DNA from 4 places in the Vogesella indigofera genome. Region 3 is predicted to be linked to each of the others. Evidence: predicted binding sites of a transcription regulator. Region 3 holds the regulator's gene; each other region holds the start of a gene.
What was found. Region 3 encodes sigma-54, which starts transcription at its own class of promoters, with help from an activator protein. Its sites were predicted from a motif close to CTGGCACGCTTCATGCTT; they were not measured.
Positions count from the first base shown of each region.

Region 1: a site for sigma-54 is predicted at 3,247-3,264, ahead of PQU89_RS05225 (CmpA/NrtA family ABC transporter substrate-binding protein). Genes of this name have one in related genera too.
Region 2: a site for sigma-54 is predicted at 2,907-2,924, ahead of flgJ (flagellar assembly peptidoglycan hydrolase FlgJ). Genes of this name have one in related genera too.
Region 4: a site for sigma-54 is predicted at 3,659-3,676, ahead of PQU89_RS07755 (dicarboxylate/amino acid:cation symporter). Genes of this name have one in related genera too.

Region 1 is NZ_JAQQLA010000003.1:696,741-703,844, forward strand. It holds gene PQU89_RS05215 (ABC transporter ATP-binding protein) at 112-903, opposite strand; gene ntrB (nitrate ABC transporter permease) at 905-1,804, opposite strand; gene PQU89_RS05225 (CmpA/NrtA family ABC transporter substrate-binding protein) at 1,816-3,084, opposite strand; gene PQU89_RS05230 (ANTAR domain-containing response regulator) at 3,441-4,019, opposite strand; gene PQU89_RS05235 (DNA-3-methyladenine glycosylase I) at 4,149-4,730, shown strand; gene PQU89_RS05240 (class I SAM-dependent methyltransferase) at 4,853-5,518, shown strand; gene PQU89_RS05245 (methyl-accepting chemotaxis protein) at 5,713-7,104, shown strand, end outside.
Region 2 is NZ_JAQQLA010000007.1:13,251-20,354, reverse strand. It holds gene PQU89_RS12245 (flagellar basal body rod protein FlgF) at 1-223, shown strand, start outside; gene flgG (flagellar basal-body rod protein FlgG) at 248-1,030, shown strand; gene PQU89_RS12235 (flagellar basal body L-ring protein FlgH) at 1,048-1,737, shown strand; gene PQU89_RS12230 (flagellar basal body P-ring protein FlgI) at 1,748-2,845, shown strand; gene flgJ (flagellar assembly peptidoglycan hydrolase FlgJ) at 2,961-3,872, shown strand; gene flgK (flagellar hook-associated protein FlgK) at 3,919-5,757, shown strand; gene flgL (flagellar hook-associated protein FlgL) at 5,779-6,741, shown strand; gene argE (acetylornithine deacetylase) at 6,749-7,104, shown strand, end outside.
Region 3 is NZ_JAQQLA010000012.1:113,454-120,557, reverse strand. It holds gene hprK (HPr(Ser) kinase/phosphatase) at 1-885, opposite strand, end outside; gene ptsN (PTS IIA-like nitrogen regulatory protein PtsN) at 878-1,342, opposite strand; gene hpf (ribosome hibernation-promoting factor, HPF/YfiA family) at 1,505-1,825, opposite strand; gene PQU89_RS16255 (RNA polymerase factor sigma-54) at 1,888-3,330, opposite strand; gene lptB (LPS export ABC transporter ATP-binding protein) at 3,334-4,062, opposite strand; gene lptA (lipopolysaccharide transport periplasmic protein LptA) at 4,059-4,568, opposite strand; gene lptC (LPS export ABC transporter periplasmic protein LptC) at 4,558-5,121, opposite strand; gene kdsC (3-deoxy-manno-octulosonate-8-phosphatase KdsC) at 5,118-5,642, opposite strand; gene PQU89_RS16230 (KpsF/GutQ family sugar-phosphate isomerase) at 5,651-6,631, opposite strand; gene PQU89_RS16225 (monovalent cation:proton antiporter family protein) at 6,730-7,104, shown strand, end outside.
Region 4 is NZ_JAQQLA010000004.1:426,335-433,438, forward strand. It holds gene lolB (lipoprotein insertase outer membrane protein LolB) at 1-43, opposite strand, end outside; gene PQU89_RS07740 (tetratricopeptide repeat protein) at 40-1,797, opposite strand; gene mutM (bifunctional DNA-formamidopyrimidine glycosylase/DNA-(apurinic or apyrimidinic site) lyase) at 1,877-2,692, shown strand; gene PQU89_RS07750 (lysophospholipid acyltransferase family protein) at 2,727-3,512, shown strand; gene PQU89_RS07755 (dicarboxylate/amino acid:cation symporter) at 3,750-5,075, shown strand; gene PQU89_RS07760 (symmetrical bis(5'-nucleosyl)-tetraphosphatase) at 5,159-5,986, opposite strand; gene PQU89_RS07765 (UvrD-helicase domain-containing protein) at 6,311-7,104, shown strand, end outside.

The DNA.
Region 1 (7,104 bases), on a different contig from region 3:
CCGCCCCGGCTGCGGCCAACCTTGCGCCTGCGCCGCCATGAAAAAACCGGGCCAACGGCCCGGTGTCAACAACGTGTCGCCACGTCAGGGGATGCAAGAGGGTGTGCCCGGTCAGGCTGCCTCTTTGCGGTGTTTCTGGTACAGGAAATCCAGCACCGCGCCGCGATAGCGGTGGTAGTCGGCGTCGCCCGCCAGCGCCAGCCGGTTGCGCGGCCGTGGCAGCTGCACTTCCAGGATCTCGCCGACGGTGGCCGCCGGGCCGTTGGTCATCATCACGATGCGGTCGGACAGCAGCACCGCCTCGTCCACGTCGTGGGTCACCATCACCACGGTACTGCCGGTGGCATCGACGATCTTCACCATCTCGTCCTGCAGGTTGGCGCGGGTCAGCGCGTCCAGCGCGCCGAACGGCTCGTCCATCAGCAGCACCTTCGGCTCCATCGCCAGCGCGCGGGCGATGCCGACCCGCTGCTTCATGCCGCCGGAGATCTCGTGCGGGTGCTTGTCGCGGGCATGGCCCAGCCCCACCAGCGCCAGCGCGGCGTCGGTGCGCGCGGCCAGCTGCGCCTTGCTCTCTTTGGCGCCGAACACGCGCTCCACCGCCAGCAGGATGTTGCCGTAGCAGGACAGCCACGGCAGCAGGCTGTGGTTCTGGAACACCACCGCGCGCTCGGGGCCGGGGCCGTCGATCTCGCGACCGTTGCACAGCGCGATGCCGTCGGACGGCTCCAGCAAGCCGGCGATGATGTTGAGCACCGTGGACTTGCCGCAGCCGGAGTGGCCGATCAGCGACACCACTTCGCCCTGGCGGATGGTGAGGTTGATATCCTGCAGCGCGACGAAGCGGCCTTTCTTGGTATCGAAGTGCTTTTGCACGTTTTCCAGCTCGACGAAGCGTTCCATGTCACTCTCCCTGTCCGAAGCTGGCCTTCTTCGCCAGCCATACCAGTGCCTGTTCCAGCGCCAGCCCCACCAGACCGACCACGAAGATGGCGATCAGGATGTGCTCCACATTCAGGTTGTTCCATTCGTCCCACACCCAGAAGCCCAGCCCCACGCCGCCGGTGAGCATCTCCGCCGCCACGATCACCAGCCAGGCGGTGCCGATCGCCAGCCGCACGCCGGTGAGCATGTGCGGCAGCACCGCCGGCAGCAGGATGACGCTGAACACCTTCCACTCCGACAGCCGCAGCACGCGTGCCACGTTCAGGTAATCCTGCGGCACCGCGCGCACGCCGGCGGCGGTGTTGAGGATCATCGGCCAGATGCTGGAGATGAAGATCACCCAGATCGACGCCGGACTGGCGGCCTTGAACACCAAGAGGCCGATCGGCAGCCACGCCAGCGGCGACACCGGGCGCAGCAGGCTGATCACCGGCGCCGTCATCCGCGACAGGAAATCGAAGCGGCCGATCATGAAGCCCAGCGGAATGCCGACCACGGCGGCAAGGCCGAAACCGACGCCGACGCGGCCCAGCGACATCAGGATGTTCCAGCCTATGCCCTGGTCGTTGGGGCCATTCTGGTAGAACGGATCGGCGAACAGCTCGGTGGCCGACGCCCAGGTGCTGACCGGCCCCGGCAGGCTGCCGCGGCTGACCTGCGACACCAGCGACCACAGCAGCACGAAGGCGATCAGCCCCAGCAGCGGCGGCACCAGCCAGCGGATGAAGCGCACCAGCGGTTGCAGCGACGGCGGCGCCGCGGCGAGCAGGGTCTTGCGCTTGCGCGGGCGGGCGCTGCGCGCAGCGGTGGCGACCGGGCCTGCGGCCAACGTTGGCGAGAAAGTTTCGGCAGTACTCATGATGTCGCTCCTCAGGCCTTGATCTTGAAGCTGGCGGCGTAGGCAGCCGGGTTCTTGCCGTCCCACACCACGCCGTCAATCAGCTTGCTGGCACGCATGTCGCTGGCCGGCAGCGCCACCCTGGCCATCGCCGCCGCGTCCTTGTAGATGGCGATCTGGTTGATCTGCTTCGCCACCGCCAGGTAGTCGGGGTCGGTCTTCAGCAAGCCCCAGCGCTTGTGCTGGGTGAGGAACCACATGCCGTCGGACAGGTAGGGGAAGTTGACCTTGCCGCCGTCGAAGAACTTCATCAGTTTCGGGTCCTGCCACTTCTTGCCGAGGCCATCCTCGTAGGCACCGGCAAAGCGGCCGGCGATCACCGCTTCCGGCGCATTGACGTAGGCCTTCTCTGCAATCAGCCTGGCGACGCTGGCGCGGTTCTTCACCTCGTCGATGTAGCGCGAGGCGTCCAGCAGTGCCGCCACCAGTGCGCGCGCGGTATTGGGGTACTTCTTCACCCACTCGCCGGTGGTGCCGAGCACCTTTTCCGGGTGATCCGGCCAGATCTGCTGCGTGGTGGCCACCGAGAAGCCGATGCCGTCGGCGATGGCGCGCGCGTTCCACGGCTCGCCGACACAGTAACCGTCCATATTGTCGACGCGCATATTGGCCACCATCTGCGGCGGCGGCACCACGATAGTTTTTACATCCGACAGCGGATTGACGCCGTGCGCCGCCAGCCAGTAGTACAGCCACATGGCGTGGGTGCCGGTGGGGAAGGTCTGCGCGAAGGTGTACTCACGCGGCTCGGCCTTGATCAGTTTCGCCAGCGCCGGGCCGCTGGTGGCGCCCTTCTCCTTCAGCTGGTTGGAGAGCGTGATGCCCTGCCCGTTCTGGTTCAGCGTCATCAGCACCGCCATGTCCTTCTTCGGGCCGCCGATGCCCAGGTGCACGCCGTAGATCATGCCGTACAGCGCGTGCGAGGCGTCCAGCTCGCCGTTGACCAGCTTGTCGCGCACCGCGGCCCAGCTAGCCTCCTTCGACGGCACGATGGTGATGCCGTACTTCTTGTCGAAGCCCAGCTTCGACGCGACGATCACCGAGGCGCAGTCGGTCAGCGGGATGAAACCGACTTTGACTTCGGTCTTTTCGGGTTTGCCGGTGGCCGCGGCAAAGGCGGAGGTGGCAAAGCCGGCAGGCAAGGCGGTTGAGGCCATCAGTGACAAGGCTCCCTTGAGGAAGTCGCGGCGTTCGTTGCCCGCCGCATGCGGGTGGAGATCGAGTTCGTGACGCTTTTCCATGTGCTGCTCCCAGAGTGAGTGGACTGCAAGTGCAAAAGAAAAAGCGCCCGTCACCCCTTCACTCAGAAAGGGCAACGGACGCCGTTGTCCGTATTACCAGGCCTGCGCCGCCGTTGGCACCTTCCTGCTAGTGTGACGCGTCTTCGCGTCTCGCCATTCATTTAGCAAGGGCCATGCCAGACATCAATTCATTGTTTTTAATGGATTTTTTATTTGGCGGCAGTTTTTTTGCACTGCAACAGCACGGCGCGGCACCAACCCGATACCGGCGCTGCACCATCAGCGCCGTCCCAGAATGCAAAAGGCCGCAACAGCATGCCTGTTGCGGCCAACCTTGCCCGACAGCGGCGGGCGGTTCAGCTTTTCAGCCACTCCGCCAAGCTGATGATCTCCTGCGCCACCTCGGCCAGCTTCTTCTGCTGCTTCATCGCCCGTTCGCGCAGCTGCTTGTAGGCGGTCGCCTCGTCCAGCCCCTTCATCTCCATCAGCAGGCCCTTGGCCTTTTCCACCACCTTGCGGTCGGCCAGCTGCTTTTGCGCGTCGGCCAGCTCGGCGCGGCGCGACACGTCGATCTGGTGACGCTCGATCGCCACCTCCAGCAGCGGCTGGATGCGGCTGCTTTCCACGTCGCCGACCACATAGGCGGCGACGCCGGCGCTGAGCGCGGCGCGGATGGTGTCGCGGCTGCCGTCATCGGTGAACATCACCACCGGCCGCTCGCTCTGCGCGCCCATCACGCACACCTGCTCCAGCATGTCGCGCGATGGTGCATCGCTATCGATCAGCACCACGTCCGGACGCGCCGCCGCCAGCACGTCGGCCAGATGCAGGTTCGCCTCCACCTCGGCCACCACGCGCACGCCAGCCTGCTCCAGCAGCGTCCGCAACGACGCGGCCTTGCCGGAACCGTCTTTCACCAGCATGACTGTCAGCACCTTGGATCTCCCTTTTAATTTGTTATTGCACCGGAGCGCAGCAATTGCCATGCCATGTACTGACAGCACGCTGGCAGCAGATCGCCATTACAATGCCGTCATGAACGGCAAACACAGGAATCCGCCACCATGACCACCCTGCAACGCTGCGGCTGGTGCAGCGACGACCCACTGTACATCGCCTACCACGACACCGAATGGGGACAACCGGTACACGACGACCGCAAGCTGTTCGAGATGCTGGTGCTGGAAGGCGCCCAGGCCGGGCTGTCGTGGATCACTATCCTGCGCAAGCGCGACAACTACCGCCGCGCCTTCCACCACTTCGATCCGCAGCGGGTGGCGGCGATGGACGAGGCCGACGTCGAGCGGCTGCTGCAGGATGCCGGCATCGTGCGCAACCGGCTGAAGATCAACAGCGCAATCCGCAACGCCCGCGTTTTTCTTGCAATGCAGCAAAAACATGGCAGCTTTGCACGCTGGTTGTGGGATCATGTCGACGGCCAGCCGCTGCAAAACCGATGGGCCAGCCTGGGCGAATGCCCGGCCAGCACCGAATTGTCCGACCGCATCAGCAAGGCACTGAAAAAGGAAGGTATGAATTTTGTCGGCAGCACGGTGATCTACGCCTTCCTGCAGGCCACCGGCGTGGTCAACGACCATCTCTGCAACTGCCCGCAGCACCCGCAACACCGCCAGCACGACGCGTAACACCCGAACACCCCGGCGGCCGCCACGCCGCCGGCCGCCCGACCCAGACTCTTCTTCCTGTTGCTGCGCACTTGGCGCGATAAGTTGATCAGTGCCGATCCCTCTATCGCCCGAAAGTGCCCATGCCCGGCTATCAGGTCAAATTCGAATCCGTGCTCATCGGAGACACCCGCTATCCCATCCGCTCGCTGCTGGATGGCAACCAGTACCACGATCCCGACGGCGCCGCCGCCGCGGCCGGCATTCCGGAAGCAGCGTGGCCGCTGTTCGGGCTGGTGTGGCCGTCGGCACGCATCATGGCCGACGCCATGCTCAGCAAGAACATCTGCGGCAAGCGCATCCTGGAAGTCGGCTGCGGCCTGGGGCTGGCCAGCCTGGTGCTGCAGCAGCGCGGCGGCGACATCACCGCCAGCGACTGCCACCCGCTGACCGACAGCTTCCTGCAGCACAACGCGCAGCGCTGCGGCCTGCCGGCGGTGCCGTACCAGAACGGTAACTGGGGCACCGCCAATCCGGCGCTGGGCAAGTTCGACCTGATCATCGGCAGCGACCTGCTCTACGACCGCGAGCTGCCGTCGCAGCTGGCCGGCTTTCTCGACCGCCACTGCGCCGATAACGCCGAGGTGATCGTGCTCGACCCCGGCCGCGGCAACAAGAATGCGTTCACCCGCGCGATGCAGGCACGCGGCTACCGCTTCAGCGAGCGCGCGGCGGCACGGCAGCAGAACAGCGGCGAGGCCTACAAGGGCCACTTCCTGACCTACACCCGCGGCCGCATCGACAGCTGAACGCCTGCGGCCAACGTTGGCCGCAGCCGGCAGCGGCGCACCAGATCGGCGCAGCGGCACGTTCCCGGTCATGGCACTGCACCACGGCAGCGCGGCCGGCGCAGCATTATTTATCGAAACAATGGCCTGATTCTTGCTGCAACACGGCATCCCCCTCCGCTGACAGGATCGCCATGACTGCACCAAGTCCTACCATGTCCCTGAGTCGCAAAGAACAACACTGGCTGCCGTGGTTTGGCTGCACCGGCAAGCTGGCCATGCGCTGGAGCTGCCTGCTCAACCGCCACCGCCACGACGCGATGGCGCAGATTTTCGGCAGCCTGGCCGCCAACCGCGTCGACATCCTGCAGCGCTGGGCCACCGAGCAATGGGCGCAGCTGGAGACGCTGGCGCAACAGTGCCGCAGCAGCGCGCAGCCGCAGGCGCTACTGGCGCGGCGCAAGCAGCTGGCGCCGGACTTCTCCGAACTGTTCATCGTCGACGCCGGCGGCGTGGTGCTGGCCTCCACCGCCGCGCAGCGTTGCGGCCAACGTTTGTCCCAGGGCGCGGCGCTGCAGCGCGGCCTGCGCCAGCGTTTCCTGCACGGCCCCTACAACGACCCCGTCACCGAACAGCTGGGGCCGTCCACCTCGCGCTTTCACGACGAAGTGACGCTGATGTTCTACCTGCCGCTGGACGATGGCAGCCGCTGCCTGTGCGGGCGGGTGCCCAACGACGTGATCGGCGACCTGATCCAGCGCGAGGCCGGGCACATCTTCCGTGACTCCGGCGACAACTACCTGTTCATGGCCAGGCCGGTGTTCGATCCCGGTGTGGTGCCGGGCACCGCGCTGTCGCGTTCGCGCTTCGAGGACAAGACCTTCAGCCTCGGCGACAACCTGAAGGACGGTGTCGCCACCCCGTTCGGCAGCGTGCGGGTGCAGAAGCACACCGAGCTGGAGCTGCGCTTCAACGACCCGTCCAGCGGCCAGCTGCACCCCGGCGTGCGCGAAACCATACGCTGCGGCGAAAACACCTTCGTCGGCTATCCCGGCTACGCCGACTACCGCTACATACCGGTGGTCGGCCGCGGCGTCACCTTCCGCCTGCCCGGCAGCGACGACACCTGGGGCATGATGTGCGAGGCCGATCTGGAAGAGGTATACCGCAGCCGGCCGCTGGGCTACCGCCTGACGCGTCTGTACCTGCTGACCGCCATTCCCGCCGGCCTTGCCGGCTGGGCCATCGACCACTTTGCCGGGCTGCCGGCGGCGCTGTCGCTGCCGGTGTTCTGGATCATGCAGGCACTGGGGGTGCTGGCGTTCTACCACCTGGGCGCCAAGCAGCTGACCGGGCGCGTCACCTCGCTGATCCGCGCCATCCGCAGCATCGCCGAGGGTGGCGGCGACCTGCGCCAGCGCCTGGCGCTGGACAGCCGCAAGCCGGACGAGCTGTCGACGCTGGCCAGCTGGTTCAACAGCTTCATCGACAAGCTGGAAGGCACCATCCGCCAGGTGGTACACGCCTCGCACGAGATCGGCATCGCCAACCAGCAGCTGCAGGGCAGCCGCCACGACACCCGCGACAGCGTGATGGGGGTGGTCGAG
Region 2 (7,104 bases), on a different contig from region 3:
GGGCGATGACGGCCTGTTCCGTCAGCACGATGGCCAGGACGCGCCGGCTGCGGCCAACGTGCAACTGAAGAGCGGCTTCCTGGAAGCCAGCAACGTCAATGCGGTCGAGAGCCTGGTGCAGATGATCAGCCACTCCCGCCATTACGATCTCAATATCAAGCTGATGCAAACGGCGGAGCAGAATGCCCGCCAGGCGACAGAATTGCTGTCGATTACCGGCTAAACGAAGCAATAACAGGATAACAACATGATTCGTGCCTTGTATGTGGCCAAGACCGGTATGGATGCCAGCCAGTTCAAGCTGGACGTGGTGTCCAACAACCTCGCCAACGTGAATACCAAGGGCTTCAAGCGCTCCAACGCCATTTTTGAAGACCTGTACTACCAGACCTTGCGCCAGCCCGGCGCCCAGCTGTCGAACGGCAACGTGCTGCCGACCGGCCTGCACGCCGGCACCGGTGCCGCACCGGTGGCCACCGCGCGGGTGCACACCCAGGGCGAGATGATCCGCACCGAGCAGTCGCTGGACATGGCGATCGCCGGCGACGGTTTCTTCCGCATCCAGCAGACCGACGGCACCATCGCCTACACCCGCAACGGCGAGTTCAAGCGCAACAATGAGGGCCTGGTGGTCAATGCCGCCGGCCTCGCACTGGATCCGGCGATCACCATTCCGGCGACCGCCACCAAGATCACACTGTCGCCGGAAGGCCTGCTGGAGTATTTCGATGCCGGGGCGACGACCGCCACCGGCTCGTTCCAGATCAACACCGCCACCTTCATCAACCCGCAAGGGCTGGAAAGCATCGGCGGCAACCTGTATCTGGCGACCGGCGCGTCCGGCGACCCGATCGAAGGCCAGCCCGGCCTCGATGGCCGCGGCACCATTTCGCAGGGCTATGTCGAGGGTTCCAACGTCAACGTGACCGAAGAACTGATCAACATGATCACCGCGCAGCGCGCCTACGAGATCAACTCGCGCGCGATCAAGACCGCCGACGAAATGCTGCAGAAGCTGACCCAGCTCTAAAGTCTAAGGAGTAGCCCATGAAGCGCCTGCTGAATCTCGTGTTGCCGCTGTGCTCGGCGCTGCTGCTGGCCGCCTGCGCGGTACAGACGGCACCGATCACGCATCAGCCGATGGCGGTGCGGCCGCAGCCGCAGCCGGCGCAGCTGCCGGCCGACGGCTCCATCTTCCAGGCCGCCAGCTACCAGCCGCTGTTCGAGGACAAGGTGCCGGTGCGTGTCGGCGACATCCTCACCGTCACCATCCGCGAGAACAACCGCTCCAGCAGCAAGGAAGAGACCGAGGGCGAACGCGACTCATCGATCAACGGCGGCATCAATGCCGGCGTGTCGCTGCCGTTCTTCCCCGGCGCCATTGAGAAGAAACTGGGCGGTGCCAGCCTGAACGGCAGTGGCAGCGCCAGCGAGAGCGGTTCCAGCAGCAATACCAACAGCAGCTCCTTCAATGCCTCCATCACCGTGACCGTGATCGACGTCTACCCGAACGGCAATCTGCTGGTCAGCGGCGAGAAGCAGATGAAGATCAACGGCGAGCACGAGTTTATCCGCCTGTCCGGGGTGATCAATCCACGCGACATCAAGCAGGGCAACAACGTCGAATCGACGCGGATGGCGGATGCCCGCATCGAGCAGATCAACCAGGGTCGTAGCCGCGCTTATAATGACACCGGCTGGCTGCAGAAAATCTTCCTGTCACTGCTGCCGTTTTAAGGGATAAGCGATGTCGCGTTTTGTTGTGGTGGTCTGTCTGGCGCTGGTGGCCAGCCCGCTGTTTGCCGCCCAGAAGATCAAGGAACTGGCCAGCGTGGCCGGGGTGCGCTCCAACCCGCTGATCGGTTACGGCCTGGTGGTCGGCCTCGACGGCAGTGGCGACAAGGCCAGTGCCTCGCCGTTCACCGGCCAGTCGCTGGGTAATATGCTGAACCAGCTCGGGGTGCAGATCCCGCAGGGGATGAAGATCGACCCGAAGAATGTGGCCGCGGTGAGTCTGACCGCGACCCTGCCGCCGTTCGCGCGGCGCGGTCAGGCGCTGGACATCACGGTGTCGTCGATCGGCGACGCCAAGAGCCTGCGCGGCGGCACCTTGCTGCTGTCGCCGCTGAAAGGCATCGATGGCCAGATCTACGCGCTGGCACAGGGTAATGTGGTAGTCGGCGGTGCCGGCGCCGCTGCCGGGGGCAGCAAGACGCAGATCAACCACCTCAGCGTTGGTCGCATTCCGGCGGGGGCGACGGTCGAGCGCGAGTTGCCGGCCTCGCTGGGCATGGGCGATATGGTGGCGCTGCAGCTGCTGGAGTCGGATTTCACCACCGCCAACCGCGTGGTGCAGGCGATCAATCGCGAGCTGGGTGGGCAGACGGCGCGTGCGCTGGATGGCCGCCAGATCGAGGTGCGGGCGCCGCAGGACAGCAATGCACGGATCCAGTTTCTGTCGCGGCTGGAAAATATTGCCGTCGAGGCGGCAGAAGTTTCCCCCGTGGTGATCATCAATGCCCGCACCGGCTCCATCGTGATGAACAAGGCGGTGCGCATCGACCCTTGCGCGATTGCCCACGGCAACCTGTCGGTGACGGTCAACAGCACCTCGACAGTGAGCCAGCCGCCACCGCTGAGCGGCGGCCAGACCGCCGTCACCCGCAAGGCCGACGTCAGTGTCAGCGCCGACGGCAGCAAGGTGGTCAACATTCCCGGCGGTGCCTCGCTGTCGGAGGTGGTGGGCGCCCTGAATTCGGTCGGCGCCACACCGCAGGACCTGATCTCCATCCTGCAGGCGATGAAGGCCTCCGGCTCGCTGAAGGCGGAATTGCAGATCATCTGAGCGGCAAGGTTGGCCGCAAGCCACTGGCAAGGCGATGTCCCGACGGGCATCGCCTTTTTTGCTGGCCTGATTCTTGCTGTAAATCCGGCGTCTGTGTCTGTTTAGCGTTCCCGCCATGCAAGTTTCCCGCGATGCCAGCAATCAGTTAGCGATCGATCCCAATGCGACCGAACGTTTGTCTTCCCTTGCGCGCAGCAATCCGAAGGAAGCGATCCGGCAGGTCGCCAGCCAGTTCGAGGCCATCCTGCTGAACCAGATGATGGCGTCGATGCGCAGCAACGGTTTTGACGGCGAAGAGGATTCCTCGGAGCTGGGCACCTACCGCGGCATGCTCGACCAGCAGATGGTCAACGCGATGGTGCAGGGCGGCGGTACCGGGCTGGCTGAGATGCTGGCCCGCCAGATCGAGGGTGTAGCGCGGATAGACAAGACCGCGACGCCGGCCGCCAGCAGCGGCATGCTGCCCTTGCCGGCGCTGCCCGCCGCGACGGCGAAAGCCATCCGCCAGTACACGGAAGCTGCCGGCACCGCCACGGCGGCACCGGCACCGGCACCGGTGGCGATTCCGAGCGAGCGGCAGGCATTTGTCAGCACTCTGTTGCCGCATGCCGGCCAGGCGGCCGAGCGCCTCGGCGTGGCGCCGGAGTTGCTGGTCGGTCACGCCGCGCTGGAAAGCGGCTGGGGCAGCCGCAGCATCCGTCATCCGGATGGCCGCGAGAGCTACAACCTGTTCGGCATCAAGGCCGGCGGCGCGTGGCGCGGTGAATCGGTGGCGACGCTGACCACCGAATACGTCGACGGCAAGGCACGCAAGCAGGTGGAATCGTTCCGTTCCTATCCGAGCCTGCAAGCGGCCTTCGACGATTACGCCAAGTTGCTGGAAGGCAGCAGCCGCTACCAGCGCGCGCTGAACCAGGGCGATAACGCGCAGGGCTTTGCCGTGGCGCTGCAGCAGGGCGGCTACGCCACCGATCCGGCGTATGCGCGCAAACTGGCCGGCGTCGCCCAGTCCCTGCTGGCACGCTAAAGTTCAGCCGCCTAGCTGCCGATAAAGAACAACGGGAGAGTGAATCATGAGTGGTATTTTCAGTATCGGTATCAGTGGTCTCAATGCGGCACGCGCGGCATTGGACGTGACCAGCCACAACATCAGCAACGTCAATACCGATGGCTACAACCGCCAGCGTCTTTCCCAGAGTGCGGCGACGCCGCAGTTTGTCGGTTACGGCTACACCGGCCGTGGTGTCGACCTGTACGCGGTATCGCGGCTGTACGACGGCTTCATGGACGAGCAGCTGCAGAATGTCACCGCGTCCAGTAGCGGCTTCCAGACCCAGGCCACCGCCCTGTCCGATATCGACAACCTGATTACCGATGGCAATGCCGGCCTTTCCAACCTGATGCAGGGTTTCTACGCCAGCCTGCAAACCCTCAGCCAGCAGCCGACCTCCATCGCCGCGCGGCAGTCGGTGATCAGCCAGGCCGAGTCGCTGTCCGGCCGTTTCCAGTCGATGAACACCCGTATGGAAGAGGTGCGTAACGGCCTGATCAACCAGATCAATACCTCGGTGGAGGGGGTCAACTCCTACGCCAGGCAGATTGCCGCCCTCAACGAACAGATCATTTCCCTGAACCAGGGCGAGGGCCGTGCGCCCAACGACCTGCTGGACCAGCGCGATACGCTGGTGCGCGACCTGAACAAGCTGATCAAGACCGACGTGGTCGAGCAATCCGATGGCATGTACAGCGTCTACATCGGCCAGGGTCATCCGCTGGTGATAGGCGAGACCAGTTACGAAATGACCATGATGCGTGGCGCACCGGCGCAGCCGGAGGATCCGGAAGCGCCGTCACTGGGCATCAAGCTGCCGGGCACCAACAACACGGTGGTGCTCAATTCGCAGCTGATCGCCGGCGGCAGCATCGCCGGCGCCATGACCACGCTGAATTACGATGTTGCCCGCGTGCAGGCCGACCTCGGCCGCATGGCTGTCGAGTTTTCCGATGCGATGAACCGGCAGCAGGCGCTGGGTGTCGACCTCAACGGCCTGCCGGCCAGTACGCCGATGTTTGCCGACTTGACCGCCTTCCGCACCACGGCGGAGAACGCGACCACGCCGGCCGGTGAAGCCAAGGCGATGCGCGATGCCTTGCGCCGCTTTGCCGTGGCGGTGCAGGAGCCATCGCAGCTGGCGGTCGCCTCCGGCATCCAGGCCGGTGCCACCACGCCGGTCGACCCGACCGAGGTGCCGGGCGGCAAGCCGTCCATTTCGGCGATCTGGCAGGTATCCAATCTGTCGCCGGCGGCCAACCCGACCCTGCCGGCAGCACCGGCGCTGGCATTGAACTATATTCCGGGCAACACCCCGCCGTTCGAGGCGGACTTTGGCGGCACCATCGTGCCGGTGACGCAGTCGGCAAGCCAGGCCGGGGTCTACGAATTTACCCTCGCCAGTGGCCAGCATATCGCCTTCAAGTTCGAGGGCCAGGCGGCAACCAACCAGACCATCCCGGTGACTCCGCGCACCGGCGCCCCAGGCGAGTCGGCGCAGCTGGATAACGCCAACCTGCTGGAAATGGCTCGCTTGCAGACGCGGCCACTGATGGCGGCGACGCCCAATTCCACCTCGACCTTCCTGCCCGCCGTCGGCGCCGCGCGTACCGGCAGCCTGCAGTCGTTTTATGGCCAGACCGTCAGCTATGTCGGTAGCCGTACCAACGTGGTGCAGGTCAGCCTGACGGCGCAGGAAGCGGCGTTGCAGGAAGTAAAATTGAAGAGGGAATCGTTCTCCGGCGTCAATCTCGACGAGGAAGCGGCGAATCTTATACGCTATCAGCAGGCCTACCAGGCATCGAGCAAGGTCATCCAGGTGGCGCAGGAAATTTTCCAGTCGCTGCTGGACCTGCGTTGATAGTTTTCAGAGGATAAGGCAATGAGAGTCAGCAGCAATACCCAGTACATCATGGGCACCTATAACCTGCAAAGCAAGGGTTCCCAGCTCAACCGCCTCAACGAGCAGCTGTCGACCCTGAAACGCATCAACCGGGCATCGGATGACCCGGTGGCGGCGGCCACGCTGGTCGACATCAACCAGTCCAAGTCGATGAACACGCAGCAATCCAGCAATGCCAAGGCGGCGGCCTCGCAGCTGGCGATTACCGATACCATTCTCGGCAACGTCTCCAATACCATCATCTCGATCAAGACCCTGGCGGTGCAGGCGGGCAACACCGTGCTGACCAATGAGGACCGGCAGTCGATCCAGAACGAGATGCGCGAGAAAGTGAAAGAGCTGGTTTCGCTCGCCAACACCACCGATGGTGCCTCCAACTATATCTTCGGCGGCACCGACAAGAGCAAGCCGCCGTTTACCATGGCGGTGCAGGCGACCCCGCCGCAGCTGAATATCAACTACCAGGGCAATGACCAGCGCCAGTACATGGCGATCTCGTCCAGCCGCGAGATCGCGGTCACCGAGCCCGGTTCGGTAGTGTTCGGTCGTACCTCAACTCCGGCCGGACCCGCTCCGGCAGGGCCGACCGCGGCTGGTAACGAGCTGTGGCAGTCGCTGTCGGTGTTCGACGAGGCACTGACAGCCGGCTCGGTTGATCCCAACTACGCCACCAATATTGCGACGGTCATCCAGGGACTGGATGACGGCCTGTCGCAGGTGCTGGCCAGTCGGGCTTCGCTCGGTTCGCGCATGCAGGAGACCGATTCGCTGATCGAGATGGGTGACGCCCTGAGCGTGCAATACGCGTCGCAGATCAGCAATCTGGAAGACCTGGATCTGGCCAAGGCGGTGTCCGACTTCGAGATGGCCAGGACGGCGCTGGAAGTGACGCAGAAAACCTTTTCCCAGGTGAAGAGCCTGTCCCTGTTCAACTACCTCTGATCGCGCCATGCAAGCCATCCTCGCCCAGCTGATTTCCTTTGACAGCACCAGTCGTGAGTCCAATCTGGCCCTGATCCGGTGGGTGCAGGGCTACCTGGCGCAGTTTGGCGTTGGCTGCACGCTGACCTTTTCCGATGCCGGCGACAAGGCCAACCTGTTCGCGGTAATCGGGGATCCGGCGCTGCCGATCGTGGTGTTGTCCGGGCACACCGACGTGGTGCCGGTCGACGGCCAGAGCTGGCAGAGCGACCCCTTTGCCATGAGCGAGCGTGATGGCCGCCTCTATGGCCGCGGCAGCTGTGACATGAAGGGCTTCATTGCCTGTGTGCTGTCCCTGGTCGAGGAGTGGACAAGGTTGGCCGC
Region 3 (7,104 bases):
GTCGATGCCGCGCAGCTGCAGGATGTAGTTGCGCACCGCAGCCTCGACCAGCACCGCCAGGTTGCGGCCGGCGGCCACCGGCAGGATCACCTTGCGCACGGTGACGCCAAGGATGTCCTGCGTCTCGGACTGGATGTTGAGGCGGTCCAGCGTTTGCATCGCCTGGTCGTTGGCCTTCATCAGGTGGATGATCAGCTTCAGCACCTTCTTCGGACGCACCGCGGTTTCGCCGAAGATGGTGCGGATATTGAGGATGCCGAGACCGCGCACTTCGAGGAAGTCACGCAGCAGCGCCGGGCAGCGGCCTTCCAGCGTTTCCGGGCCGATGCGGTACAGCTCGACCGCGTCATCGGCAACCATGCCGTGGCCGCGCGAGATCAGCTCCAGCGCCAGTTCGCTCTTGCCCATCGCCGAATCGCCCATGATCAGCACGCCGATTTCCAGCACGTCGAGAAACACGCCGTGCATCACGGTGGATACCGCCAGCGCGCGCGCCAGATAGATGCGCAGCACGTCCATCAGGTACGGGCTTTCCAGCGGCGTACTCATCAGCGGCACATTGTGGCTCTGGCAGTAGTCGCGCAGCAGGTTGGGTACCGGCTGTGCATTGGCGACGATCACCACCGCCATGGTGCGGTGGAACAGCTGGTCGAGGGCGGTCCGTGCAGCGGCCTGCTCCAGCTTGTTCAGGTATTCCACCTCCGCGAGGCCAAGGACCTGGACGCGGTTGGGGTGGATGAAGTTGAGGTGACCGACCAGTGCCTGGGTTGGCCGCTGTTCATCATTCGAAATCAGGTTGTCGGAGCCGGAACGGCCGGCGACCCAGCTCAGGTTGAGCTTGTGCTGATTGTCCTGGTACAGGCGGCGAACACTGATATTAGGCATGGTCTGGGGTGTCGGAAATCAGTTCAAACAGCTTCTGCGCATCGCAGGCGGGATCGTTCATCTGTTCGCGCAGCGCCTTGCTGGAGAAGCGCTGAGCCAGCTCGGACAACACCTGCAGGTGGATGTCGGTGGCCTGTTCCGGCACCAACAGCACGAACAGCAGCGAGACCGGTTTGCCATCGGGGGCATCGAACGGAATCGGTGCCTTCAGGCGGATGAAGATGCCGGTGGCTTCCTTCAGGCTCTTGATGCGGCCGTGCGGGATGGCGACGCCTTGTCCCAGGCCGGTGGAGCCGAGTTTTTCTCGGGCAAACAAGCTGTCGAAGACATCGCTGCGCGCGATGGCGTGACTGTTTTCGACCATCAGGCCGACTTGTTCAAAGAGTCGTTTTTTGCTGGAAACGTCCATGTCAGCAATGACGTTGTCCACGGAGAGTATTTTACTGATCAAGCCCATAATGCCATTTGCCCGAAAAAATCGAGGGCCATTCTACGCCGAGTCCACGGAATACCATAGCGGAAAGCGCAGGATGATCGTCAGGAGAAAAAGCGGTAGCCAAAAAAAGAACGGATAAGCAAGCAGCGCTTGCATTATCCGTTTTTGTTCAGCAAATCCTGATCAGAGCGACGCTTGCTCTTGCGGTACCGGTGCGCGATGCTCGACCTGTTTTTCCTTGAATTTCAGTACCTGACGATCCAGTTTGTCAGTCAGCAGGTCGATGGCCGCGTACATGTCCGCTTCGGTGGCTTCGGCATGGATGTCCTTGCCTGCCAGATGAACATTGACTTCGGCTTTCTGTACCAGTTTGTCGACAGACAGTGTCACGTTGACACCGATCACATTATCGACATGGCGGGTAATGCGTTCCAGTTTGCTTTCGATGTAGTCACGAAGCGCCGGGGTAACGTCGAGGTGGAGGCCGGTAATCTTGAGGTTCATACCCTAACTCCTTCTGTTGGTGCCATATCCGGACTGGGCATGGCGATCTTGTTATGAACAACCTAAAAATTCTTGCGCTGGCTGACCGGCGGGATCTGCATGGCTTCACGATACTTGGCTACGGTACGTCTTGCAACCTGAATACCTTGTGCGATCAGCTTGTCTGCAATGGCGCTGTCAGACAGCGGTTTGTTGTGGTCTTCCGCATCAATGATCTGCCGGATCAGTGCCTTGATCGCGGTGGCGGAACACTCGCCACCACTGTCAGTATCGACCGAACTGCCAAAGAAATATTTGAGTTCGAACAAGCCACGGCTGCACAGCAGGTATTTTTGCGTGGTGACACGGGAGATGGTTGACTCATGCAGACCGAGTTCTTCCGCGATGTCTCGCAGGATAAGCGGGCGCATGGCCACTTCACCTTGTTCAAAGAACGCTTGCTGTCTGTCAACAATAGATTCTGCCACTTTCAGGATGGTGTCAAACCGTTGTTGAATGTTTTTTACCAGCCAGCGTGCCTCTTGCAGCTGGCCACCCAGATTATGGCTGCTGCCCTTCTGTTGTAGCATGCCTGCATACATCTGGTTGACGCGCAGCTTGGGCAGCGTGCCCTGGTTGAGGCGCGCCACCCAGCGCTGCTGGCGCTTCACCACCAGGATATCGGGGGCGACGTAGTGGGTCTCGCCCTGATCGAAGCCGCTGCTGGGGCGCGGCCGCAGGCTGGCGAGCAGCGCGTGGGCAGTTTTCAGCTGCTGCTCGTCAATGGCGAGCAGCTTCTTGAGCTTGGTGAAGTCGCGGTTGCCCAGTAGCGGCAGGTGCTGCTGCACCATGTCCAGCGCCAGCTGGCGCACCGCGGCCGGTGCCGCGTGTTGCTGCAGCTGCAGGCTGAGGAATTCGGTGAGGTTGCGGCTGCCGATGCCGGTCGGCTCGAACTGGGTCAGCAGCTTGCGCAGGCACTCCAGTTCGTCGCCTTCCACTTCCAGCTCCAGCGGCAGCTCGGCGGCGATGTCGTCCAGCGAGGTCGGCAGATAGCCGTCGTCGTCCAGTTCGTCGATCAGCAGCGACATCAGCGCCTTGTCGCGCTGGCTGAGCTGGGTTTCGCCCATCTGCGCGGTCAGGTGCTCGCGCAGCGACGGCCGGCACGGGGTGTTGAGAATGGGGTCGAATTCGTCGTCGTCATCGTTGCGGCTGCTGCCGCTCCCGCTGCTGCCCCAGTCGCCGAGCAGTTCGCCGTCGTCACGGCTGCTGTCCGCTTCCGGCCGCTCCGCCTCGCTGCCGCTGTCCGTCACCGGTGTGTCGCCGCCGGGTGTCAGCACCGGCAACGGGCTGTCGGGCTCGTCGTGGCTGTCGCTGTCGGCACGTTCCAGCAGCGGGTTTTCCAGCAGGTAGCGCTCCAGCTCGGTACTGAGGTCCAGCGTCGACATCTGCAGCAGCTTGATCGATTGCTGCAACTGGGGGGTGAGCGTGAGTTGCTGGCTGGTTTTGAGCTGGAGGGTCTGTTTCATGGCTTACAGATGGAAGTGTTCGCCCAGATACACCTGGCGGACCTGTTCGTTCAGCACCAGCGCTTCCGGCAGGCCGGAGGCGAGCACGCTGCCTTCGGAGATGATGTAGGCGCGATCGCAGATGCGCAGCGTTTCTCGCACGTTGTGGTCGGTGATCAGCACACCGATGCCGCGTTCCTTGAGGAAGGCGATGATCTTCTGGATGTCGATCACCGCGATCGGATCGACGCCGGCAAACGGCTCGTCCAGCAGGATGAAGCGCGGGCGGGTGGCCAGCACGCGGGCTATTTCCACGCGGCGGCGTTCGCCACCGGACAGCGCCAGCGCGTTGCTGTCGCGCAGGTGGCTGATGTTGAGGTCGTCCAGCAGCAGGGTCAGCTCGTTTTCCAGCTCCTCGCCCTTCAGACCGGCAATCTCCAGTACCGCGCGGATGTTCTCGTCCACCGTCATTTTGCGGAAGATCGACGCTTCCTGCGGCAGATAGCCGAGGCCGAGCCGCGCGCGCTGGTGGATAGGCAGGTGGGTGATGGTCTGGCCGTCGAGGCGGATTTCGCCGGCATCGGCGGCGATCAGCCCGACCACCATGTAGAAGCTGGTGGTCTTGCCGGCGCCGTTGGGGCCGAGCAGGCCGACCACCTCGCCACTGGCGATCTCCAGCGACACGTCGCGCACCACGGTGCGCTTCTTGAAGGTCTTCTTCAGGTGCTGGATGGAAAGCTGGCTCTGGGTCATGGCGTACCCTGTGCTTTGGGCTGCAGGATCACCGTCACGCGGCCGCTGGTGCCGCTGGCGGCGGTGCCGCCGCTGGCCTGGTAGGTTTCGGTGGCGGTGTTGTAGACGATGACGGCGCCGCTGACCGAGTCCTGGCCGCGCTTGACGCGGGCGTTGCCGGTCAGGGTGGCAAGGTTGGCCGCAGTGTTGTAGTTGACGTTGCTGGCGCTGCCCTCGACATATTCATTGCTGCCGTCGACCTTCTGGCGGAAGGTGACCGGGCTGCCCTGCGCCTGCAGCTGCTGGTTGCCCTGCGCGTCGCGGGTCACGGTCACGCGCTGCGCTTTCAGGTTCAGCGTGCCCTGTACCACCACGACATTGCCCTCCCATACCGTCACGCCTTTCTTCTGGTCCAGCGAGCCGCGGTCGGCGGACAGTTCGATCGGTTTTTCGCTGTCGGCCTTTTCAGCCATGACAGGGGCGCTCAGCACGAGGGCGGTCAGCGCGATCAGCACACTATGGCGCATAGGTAATCCTTACGTTGGACAGCAGGTTCAGCTGGCCGCTGTCCTGCTGGTAAATGAAGCCGGTCGATTTCAGTTGCGAGGTGCCGTAGTCGGCCACCAGCGGTGCGCGGTTGCTGGCACTGCGCGCGACGGTGTCGACATGCAGTACCGAGGTTTGCAGCAGGATGGCCGGGGCGGCGGCGGTGGCCTTGCGTTCCCAGCGCACATTATCACTGAAGTCCGCCGTTTTCTGCTGCTTGTGGTAGCGCCCGGCCGCGGCCGTCACCGTGTAGTCGGGGATGCCCTGCTGGAAGACTTCGATGCGCGGCTTGCTGAGATAGACATTCGGATTGCGCGGCAGTTGCCACATCTGGGCTGCCTGCAGGTACTGCTGCGGCCGGCCCTGGGCGTCGAAGCGCTTCGCCGTCAGCCGGTTGATGGTGTATTCCGGGCGGCTCAGGTCGATCTTGCCCGGCGCATCGCCGCGCTGCATGGTCAGCACATTGAGCCAGAAGGCGAGCAGGGCCATGCCCAGCATCAGGCCCAGCGGAAACAGGCGGGCGGCGCGGTTCATGCCAGGTAGCCGGCCATCAGGCGGTCGTAGTTGCCTTGCGCCTGCAGGATCAGCTCGCACAGTTCGCGCACCGCGCCCTGGCCGCCGCTGCAGCCGGTGACGAAGTGGGCGTGCTGGCGCACGAAGCTGGGTGCGTCCGGTACCGCCACCGCCAGACCGACGCGGCTCATCACCGGCAGGTCGATGACGTCGTCGCCGATGTAGGCGCAGTCTTCCGCGGCAAGGCTGGTTTTGTGCAGCAGTTCGGCAAACGCGGTGCGCTTGTCGTGCACGCCGGCGTAGTAGTGGTCGATGCCGAGGCCGCGGGCACGGTGGGCGACGCCGGGGGCGTCGCGGCCGGTGATGATCGCCAGCTGCACGCCGGTGGACTGCAGCATGCGCAGGCCGTGGCCGTCCAGGGTGTTGAATGCTTTCAGCTCTTCGCCGCTGGCGGTGATGAAGATGCGGCCGTCGGTCAGCACGCCGTCCACATCCATGATCAGCAGTCGCGTGCGTTTGGCCAGTTCGGTGATGGTTTGCATGGTGTCTCTCAGACCACGCCTGCCTTGAGCAGGTCGTGCATGTTCAGGGCGCCCACCAGATTGCCGGCGCGGTCGGTGACCAGCAGGCCGTTGATCTTGTGGTGTTCCATTTCGTTGGCCGCTTCGGTGGCCAGACGGTGTGACTCGATGGTACGCGGCTGGCGTGCCATCACGTCATCGATGCGCAGCCCGGCCAGATCCAGGCTTTTGTCCAGCGTGCGGCGCAGGTCGCCGTCGGTGAAGATGCCGAGCAGCTGGCCGTCGGCGGCGCAGACCGCGGTCATGCCGAGACCCTTGCGCGTCATCTCCAGCAACGCGTCCTTCAGGCTGCTGCCGCTGATGACCCGCGGCAGCGCCTCGCCGCCGTGCATCAGGTCGCTGATGTGGACCAGCAGCTTGCGGCCGAGGCTGCCGCCCGGATGCGACAGCGCAAAGTCTTCCGGCTTGAAGTCGCGCGCGTCGAGCAGCGCCACCGCCAGTGCGTCGCCCAGTGCCAGTGCCGCGGTGGTGCTGGCGGTCGGTGCCAGCCCCAGCGGGCAGGCTTCCTTCTCTACGCCGGCGTCGAGGTGGATGCTGGCCTCGGTCGCCAGGGTCGACTGCGGGCGCCCGGTCAGCGCGATGATCGGCACGCCCTTGCGCTTCAGCGCCGGCAACAGCGCCAGCAGCTCGTCGCTCTCGCCGGAGTTGGACAGCGCCAGCAGGATGTCGCGTTCGGTCAGCATGCCGAGGTCGCCGTGGGCGGCTTCCGCCGGGTGCATGAAAAACGCCGGCGTGCCGGTGCTGGCCAGTGTGGCGGCGATCTTGTTGCCGATGTGGCCGGACTTACCCATGCCGCTGACCACCACGCGGCCTTCGCAGGCCAGGATCAGGGCGACCGCCGCGCTGAAGCTGTCGTCCAGCCGCGACGCCAGCCGGGTAATGGCGGCGGCCTCGATGGCGAGGACGTCGCGCGCCAGCGCGAGGCAGGATTGTTTTTGGTCATTTTTCATAATGCGCAATTATATCAGCTTATAATCGCCGGGCACTGCCTGGCAGGTGCAAGTTTTGCTTGAGCGCCATTCAATTCTCTTCTGGAGCCGTTTTTTCGATGCACTCCCTGTCTCCCATCGTGTTGGTATTGCTGGTCGCCGTGCTGGCGGTGACCGCGTGCCGCAGTCTGCGCGTACCACCCATGCTGGGTTACCTAGTGGTCGGTTTCATGGCCGGCCCCGGCGTGATGAACCTGATCCCGCAGGGCGAGGAGACCGAGTTCCTCGGGGAAATCGGCATCGTGTTCATGATGTTCTCCATCGGGCTGGAGTTCTCGCTGGCCAAGCTGAAGGCGATGCGGCAGCTGGTGTTCGGCATCGGCCTGGCACAGGTGCTGCTGACCCTGTTCCTGATCGGTGCCATCGTGTGGTGGCTGACCGGCAGCCCGCTGGCCGGCTTTGCCGTGGGCGGCGCGCTGGCGCTGTCGTCGACG
Region 4 (7,104 bases), on a different contig from region 3:
CAGCGAGCAGCGGCAGCAGCAGTAACAGCCAGCGCACGATCATGGCTGCAGGCGCTGCAGGGTTTCACGCAGCACCGGGTGATCCGGCTCCTTCTTGCGTGCCTCGGCCCACAGCTTGCGCGCCTCGTCGAGGCGCCCGGACTGCCACAGCACCTCGCCGAGATGGGCGGCCACTTCGGCATCCGGCATGCTGGCGTAGGACGCCTGCAGGTATTGCAGCGCCTGCTCCAGCTTGCCGAGCTTGTAGTACACCCAGCCCAGGCTGTCGAGGATCATCGGGTCATCCGGCGCCGCCTGGTGCGCCTTCTCCACGTAGGCCAGCGCCTCGCGGTAGCGGGTGGTGTGGTTGCTGAGCGCGTAGCCCAGCGCATTCAGCGCGTGCACATGATCCGGCACCAGCTCCAGCACCTGCAGCAGGTCTTTTTCCGCCAGCGCAAACTGCCCGTCCAGCTCCGACAGCAGTGCGCGGTCGTACAGCAGTTCGGTGGCCCGCGGCTGGCGTTGCAGCCCCTGGTTCAGCAGCGTCATCGCCTGCGCGCGATCGCCGGCGTTCTTGGCGATCTGCGCCTGCAGTGCGACCACCCGCACCAGCTGGTTAGCATCGTTGCTCAGCGGCTGCAGGTCGTTGATCGCCTGCTGCCAGTTGCCGTCCGCGGCATCCAGCTGCGCCAGGCGCAGTCGTGCCGGCAGGTAGTTCTCGCCCTGCCCCACCTGCTGGTACCAGTGGCGCGCCTGTTGCGGCTGCTTCTGTTCGTCCGCCAGCTGGCCCAGGGTGTAGCGCAGGGTATCGGCATCGGCGTAACCGGCCTGCAGCGCGGCCTCCAGCTGGCGACGCGCCAGCTGCAGGTTGCCGTTCTGGAACGCCAGCAGGCCGGCCATGTTCAGCAGTTCCGCTTGTTTCGGGTATTGTTGTAGCGCCTTTTCGGCGTGGCGCTGGGCGTCGGTGTAGCGCTTCTCGCTGGCCAGCAGCCGCACCATGGTCAGGTTCAGCTCCAGGCTGGCGGCGGGACGCAGTTGCAGCTGTGCCTGCAGGAAGTCGATGGCACTGGGCACAGAGTGACGGCGCAGGCGGTCGACCTGCCACAGCAGCGGCAGGTCCCACGTCGGGGCGATCTTGGCGAGACGGGCGAACTCCTTGTCGACCTCGGCCTGCTCGCCGGCCTCGGCAGCCACCGCCAGGTGGGCAAAGCGCGCTTCCGGCAGCTCCGGATAGCGCTCGGCCAGGTCACTGACCAGCTTCGCCGCGGCGACCCGGTCCGGCTGCCGCGCCAGCAGTCGCGCCAGCTGCACGAAGATGGCACCGGCACGCGCCGGTTGCCGCGCCAGCATGCCTTCCACCAGCGGCTGGCTTTCCGCCAGCTTGCCGGCACGCAGCAGCGCGATCAGCAGCTGTTCGCGCGCCGAATCGGCATCCGGGTCCAGCTCGATCCACAAGGCCAGCGCCTCGGAGGCCTGGCGCACGTTACCGGAGAACATCGCGAATTCGGAGGCCCGCTGCGCCACGCGCGGGTCGCGGGTTTCGCGCGCCAGTTGCAGGTAGGTTTCCGCGGCAACACCGGCGCCACCGCGCTGCACCACGATCTCGCCGGCCAGCAGGCCGTACAGCCACTCCTCGCTCAGCTCCAGCTTGGGAATGCGCGGGTTGTCGACCGTTTCCTCCTCGACCGCCTCGTCGGCGAGATCCTCGACCACCGCTTCCGCGCTGACGGACGACGTGGGGAGAGCGGGCGGGACACTGGCGCAGGCGACCAGGGCAAGGGGGGCAAGTGCTGCGGCGATACGGAGTAGTGCGTTCATGCTTGGCCTAAACATCGGTTCAGACGGGTAGAATACCACGCCCATTCATTTAATCATGCTCACGGCAAGGAAAACTGCAATGCCGGAATTGCCAGAAGTCGAAACCACCTGTCGCGGCATCGCACCCCTGCTGCTGCACGCCACCATCCGTGGCGTGACCGTGCGCGAGGCGCGCCTGCGCTGGCCGGTGCCGCCGGACCTGGCGGCCAACCTTGCCGGTCGCCGCGTGCTCGGCATCAGCCGCCGCGCCAAGTACCTGCTCGTCGACTTCGAACACGGCACGCTGATCCTGCACCTGGGCATGTCCGGCAGCCTGCGCTTCGTGACGCCGGGCACGCCGCCGGAAAAGCATGACCATGTAGACATCGATCTGGGGCAAACGGTTCTGCGCTATCGCGATCCGCGCCGTTTTGGCGCCATCCTGTGGCAGCAGGGGCCGGTCGAGGCGCACCCGCTGCTGGCACAGCTGGGGCCAGAGCCACTGTCGTACGCCTTCGACGGCGCGGTACTGCAGCAGGCGATCCGACGCCGCGGCAGCGCCATCAAGCTGGCGATCATGGACAACCACGTGGTGGTCGGCGTCGGCAACATCTACGCCAACGAGGCGCTGTTCCACGCCGGCATCCACCCGGCCCGCGCCGCCAACGGCCTCAGCGGTGCGGAGTGCGCGCGGCTGGCCGCCGAAATCAAGGCGGTGCTGGCGCGCGCCATCGACGCCGGCGGCAGCACGCTGCGCGATTTTGTCGACGCCAAGGGGAAACCGGGCTACTTCCAGCAAAGCTATATGGTCTATGGCCGCCGCGATCTGCCCTGCCACGTCTGCGGCAGCCTGATCCGCGAGCTGCGCCAGGGGCAGCGCAGCTCCTGCTTTTGCCCGCATTGCCAGCCGTGTTAAATTGCGCCGCGTCGCCTGACTGATAAAGCCTATCGTGCATCGTCCCACCTCCTGGCCTACCCGCCTGCTCCGCCTCGGCCGCCTCGGCATGCACTTGCTGCGCGGCCTGCTGGTGATCGCCACCCGCTACCCGCGCCTGTCGCAGCCGGCCCGCGCGGTGATCACCCAGCGCTGGTCGCGGCACCTGCTGCACATCCTGGCGATCAAGGTGCGCGTCCACGGCACGCCGCCGGCGGTCTACCCCCCCAACACCCTGGTGGTCGCCAACCACGTGTCGTGGCTGGACATCTTCGCGCTCAACAGCGTCACCGTATCGCGCTTCGTGGCCAAGAAGGAGCTGCGCGACTGGCCGCTGGCCGGCTTCCTGATCAAGAACGCCGGCACCCTGTTCATCGACCGCAACAACCGCCGCGACGCCAGCCGCGTCAACGAACAGCTGGCCAAGGCCTTGCAGGACGGCGGCTGCATGGCTGTGTTCCCTGAGGCCACCACCTCCGACGGCCGCAGCCTGCTGCCGTTCAAGGCCTCGCTGTTCGAGGCCTCGCGCCTGGCGCACGCCACGGTGCAGCCGGTAGCGATCCGCTACCTGACCCCCGGCGGCCACTACTGCGCCGCCGCCGCCTACGCCGGCGACACCAGCTTCTGGCAGAGCCTGTGCCTGATCCTGGCCAGCCGCGCCATGGTGGTGGAGCTGAGCTACACCGCCGCCATCCCGCCCTACGACACCGCGCTGGCCAGCCGCTTCCAGCTGTCGGAAACCGCACGCGACGCCATCCGCGACGCGCTGCAACTGCCGGCCGAGCCCGTCGCCGCCGAATAGCCGTCCAGGCCCTGCCCGGCAACACTTCACGCCGCCTGCATGGGGCATCACCGATGCTGCACCGCCACCATGCCAGCCTGCTAGCCGGCAAAAACCAATACGGAGATTCCCCAATAGGGTTTTCCGCGATGGGGAAATACCCAATGTTGGCGCCCTGCCTGCCTGCCGCATGATCCTCGCCAACACGCCAACACAGCGTGAGCGACCATCACGGCGCCAGACACAGGAGAGTGCACCATGCAGAAAAAACCGTTTTACAAGAGCCTGTATTTCCAGGTCATTGTCGCCATCGTACTGGGGGTCACCCTCGGCCACCTGATGCCGGAACTCGGCGCCAAGCTGAAACCGCTCGGTGACGGCTTCATCAAGCTGGTGAAGATGATGATCACACCTATCATCTTCTGCACCATCGTGGTCGGCATTGCCGGCATGGAAGACATGAAAAAGGTTGGCCGCGTCGGCGGCAAGGCGCTGCTGTACTTTGAAGTGGTGACCACGCTGGCACTGGCCATCGGCCTCTTGGTGGTGAACTTCGTGCAGCCGGGCAGCGGCATGAACATCGACCCGAGCACGCTGGATACCGGCGCCATCGCCAAGTACACCGAAAAGGCCGCCGGCCAGAGCACGGTGGACTTCCTGCTGCACATCATCCCGCAAAGCGCGATCGGTGCCTTTGCCGACGGCGAGATCCTGCAGGTACTGCTGTTCTCGGTGCTGTTCGGCGCCGGCCTGTCGCTGATGGGCGAGCAGGGCAAACCGGTACTGGGCTTCTTTGAAAAAGTGTCGCACGTGCTGTTCGCGATGATCGGCTTCATCATGAAGCTGGCCCCGATCGGTGCCTTCGGCGCGATGGCGTTCACCATCGGCAAATACGGCGTCGGCAGCCTGGTGCAGCTGGCCTCGCTGATGGGCACCTTCTACCTGACCTGCGTACTGTTCGTCGGTCTGGTGCTGGGCAGCATCGCCCGCTTCTACGGTTTCAGCGTGTGGAAGCTGATCAAGTACATCAAGGAAGAACTGCTGATCGTGCTGGGCACCTCGTCGTCGGAATCCGCGCTGCCGCGCCTGATGACCAAGCTGGAGCAGCTCGGCTGCGCCAAGCCGGTGGTGGGTCTGGTGGTACCGACCGGTTACTCGTTCAACCTCGACGGCACCTCGATCTACCTGACCATGGCGGCGATCTTCATCGCCCAGGCCTGCAATATCGACCTCACCCTGACGCAAGAGCTGACCATCCTCGGCGTGCTGCTGCTCACCTCCAAGGGCGCCGCCGGTGTCACCGGCTCCGGCTTCATCACCCTGGCCGCCACCCTGGCCGTGGTACCGGAAATCCCGGTCGCCGGCCTCGCGCTGATCCTCGGTATCGACCGCTTCATGTCCGAAGCCCGCGCCATCACCAACCTGATCGGCAACGCGGTGGCCACCGTGGTAGTTGCTAAGTGGGAAGATTCGCTGGACGTGGCGCAGATGCAGCGCGAGCTGGCCAACCCGACACCGATCAACCACGGTGCACCGGTAGAGGCGCCGCACCTGATCCGCGAAGTGTCGCAAGAGCTGAGCTGATCCCGCTCTCCGCCAACACAAAGCCCCTGTCGCAAGACAGGGGCTTTTTCATTGCCGACAACGTTGGCCGCAGCCGCCGGGGCTTACCTGCCCTTGCCGATCTCGCGGTAGGGCGGGCACGGCAGCGAGAACTGGGCGCGGTCTTCCAGCCGCACCGCGGTCAGGCTGCCGCCCCACAGGCAGCCGCTGTCGATGGCCAGCACGTCCTCGCTCAGCATCAGCCCCAGCGCCGACCAGTGGCCGCAGATGATCGGCGTATCCATGCTACGCCGCCCGTCGACCGCGAACCACGGCCGCAAGTGCGCCGGCGCACCGTCCAGCTCGCCCTTGTAGGACAGGTCCAGCTCGCCGTCGTTGTTGATGAAGCGCATCCGCGTCATCGCGTTGATGATCAGCCGCCAGCGGTCCATGCCCTTCAGCTCGCCGTGCCAGCGCGAGGGCTTGTTGCCGTACAGCTTGGCGAACAGCTTGCGGTAGTCCTTGCCCGACAGCTCGTCCTCCACCTCCTCGGCCAGCCGCAGCGCCTTGTTGATGCTCCACTCCGGCAGCAGGCCGGCGTGCACCATCGCGTAGCCCTGTTCGTAGATCATCAGCGGCTGGCAACGCAACCAGTCCAGCAGCAGCTTGCTGTCGGCGGCGTCCAGCACGTCGTTGATAGTGTCGTCGCTGTGAATCTTGCCGTAGCCCTCGGCCACCGCCAGCAGGTGCAGGTCGTGGTTGCCGAGCACGATCTGCGTGCAGTCCTGGTGCTCGAACACCCAGCGCAGCACCGCCAGCGATTCCGGGCCGCGGTTGACCAGGTCGCCGGTCAGCCACAGCGTATCGCGGCCGGGGTTGAATTCAATCTGGCGCAAGAGCGCCATAAAGGGCGTGAAGCAGCCCTGCAAATCGCCAATCGCGTAGGTGGCCATGTGTTGTTGTCCTGATTGATGAATGCGGCCAACCTTGGCCTGAGAGCCTGTTCACGATCTGCTGCGCTTCGTGAAACGTTACACGGTGAGTACGGCTTCGGCATGCTGGTTTATATCTGGATAAACGCCGCTTCCTCAGCCGTTTTCGCCTTGTCTCGCTCTAGCTCGCTAGATCGTGAACGCGCTCTGAGCCGTGCCGCAACGTCGCGCCCGCCGCGATTGCCACGGCAGCGCGCCGGCCGCCAATGATAAAGGAAAGCGCATGGCCGTATCGTGCCGCTGGCTCTACAATGCGCGTTGTCCATGAAAGATTGACGACACCTCATGTCCCTGCTGCAACTGAATCCGCCGCAACGCGCCGCCATCATGTCGCTGGACGGCCCGCTCTTGGTGCTGGCCGGCGCCGGCTCCGGCAAGACGCGGGTGATCACCCAGAAGATCGAGTACCTGATCCGCGAGGGCAATTACGACGCGCGCAACATCGCCGCCATCACCTTTACCAACAAGGCGGCGCGCGAGATGCTGGAGCGCGTCGGCAAGCTGATGAACAGCCGCGAGCTGAAGGGTATCACCGTGTCGACCTTCCACTCGCTGGGCATGCAATTGCTGCGCCAGGAGGCGCCGCACCTCGGCTACAAGCCGCAGTTCTCCATCCTCGACAGCTACGATGCCGCCAAGATCATCTCCGACGTGCTCAAGACCACGCACAAGGACGAGGTGCGCAAGGTGCAGAGCCGCATCTCGCTGTGGAAGAACGAGCTGCTCGGCCCCGACGCCGCCATCGTGCAGGCCGACAACGAGTTCGACCGCATCTGCGCGATGACCTACGCCAGCTACCAGACCACGCTCACCGCCTACCAGGCGATGGACTTCGACGACCTGATCCGCTTCCCGGTCGAGCTGTTCAACAGCAATGCCGAGGTGCTGCAGAAGTGGCAGCACAAGCTGCGCTACCTGCTGATCGACGAATACCAGGACACCAACACCTGCCAGTACCAGCTGGTGAAGCTGCTCACCGGCCAACGCGGCATGTTCACCGCGGTGGGCGACGACGACCAGTCGATCTACGCCTGGCGCGGCGCCAACATGGAAAACCTGCGCCTGCTGCAGCACGACTT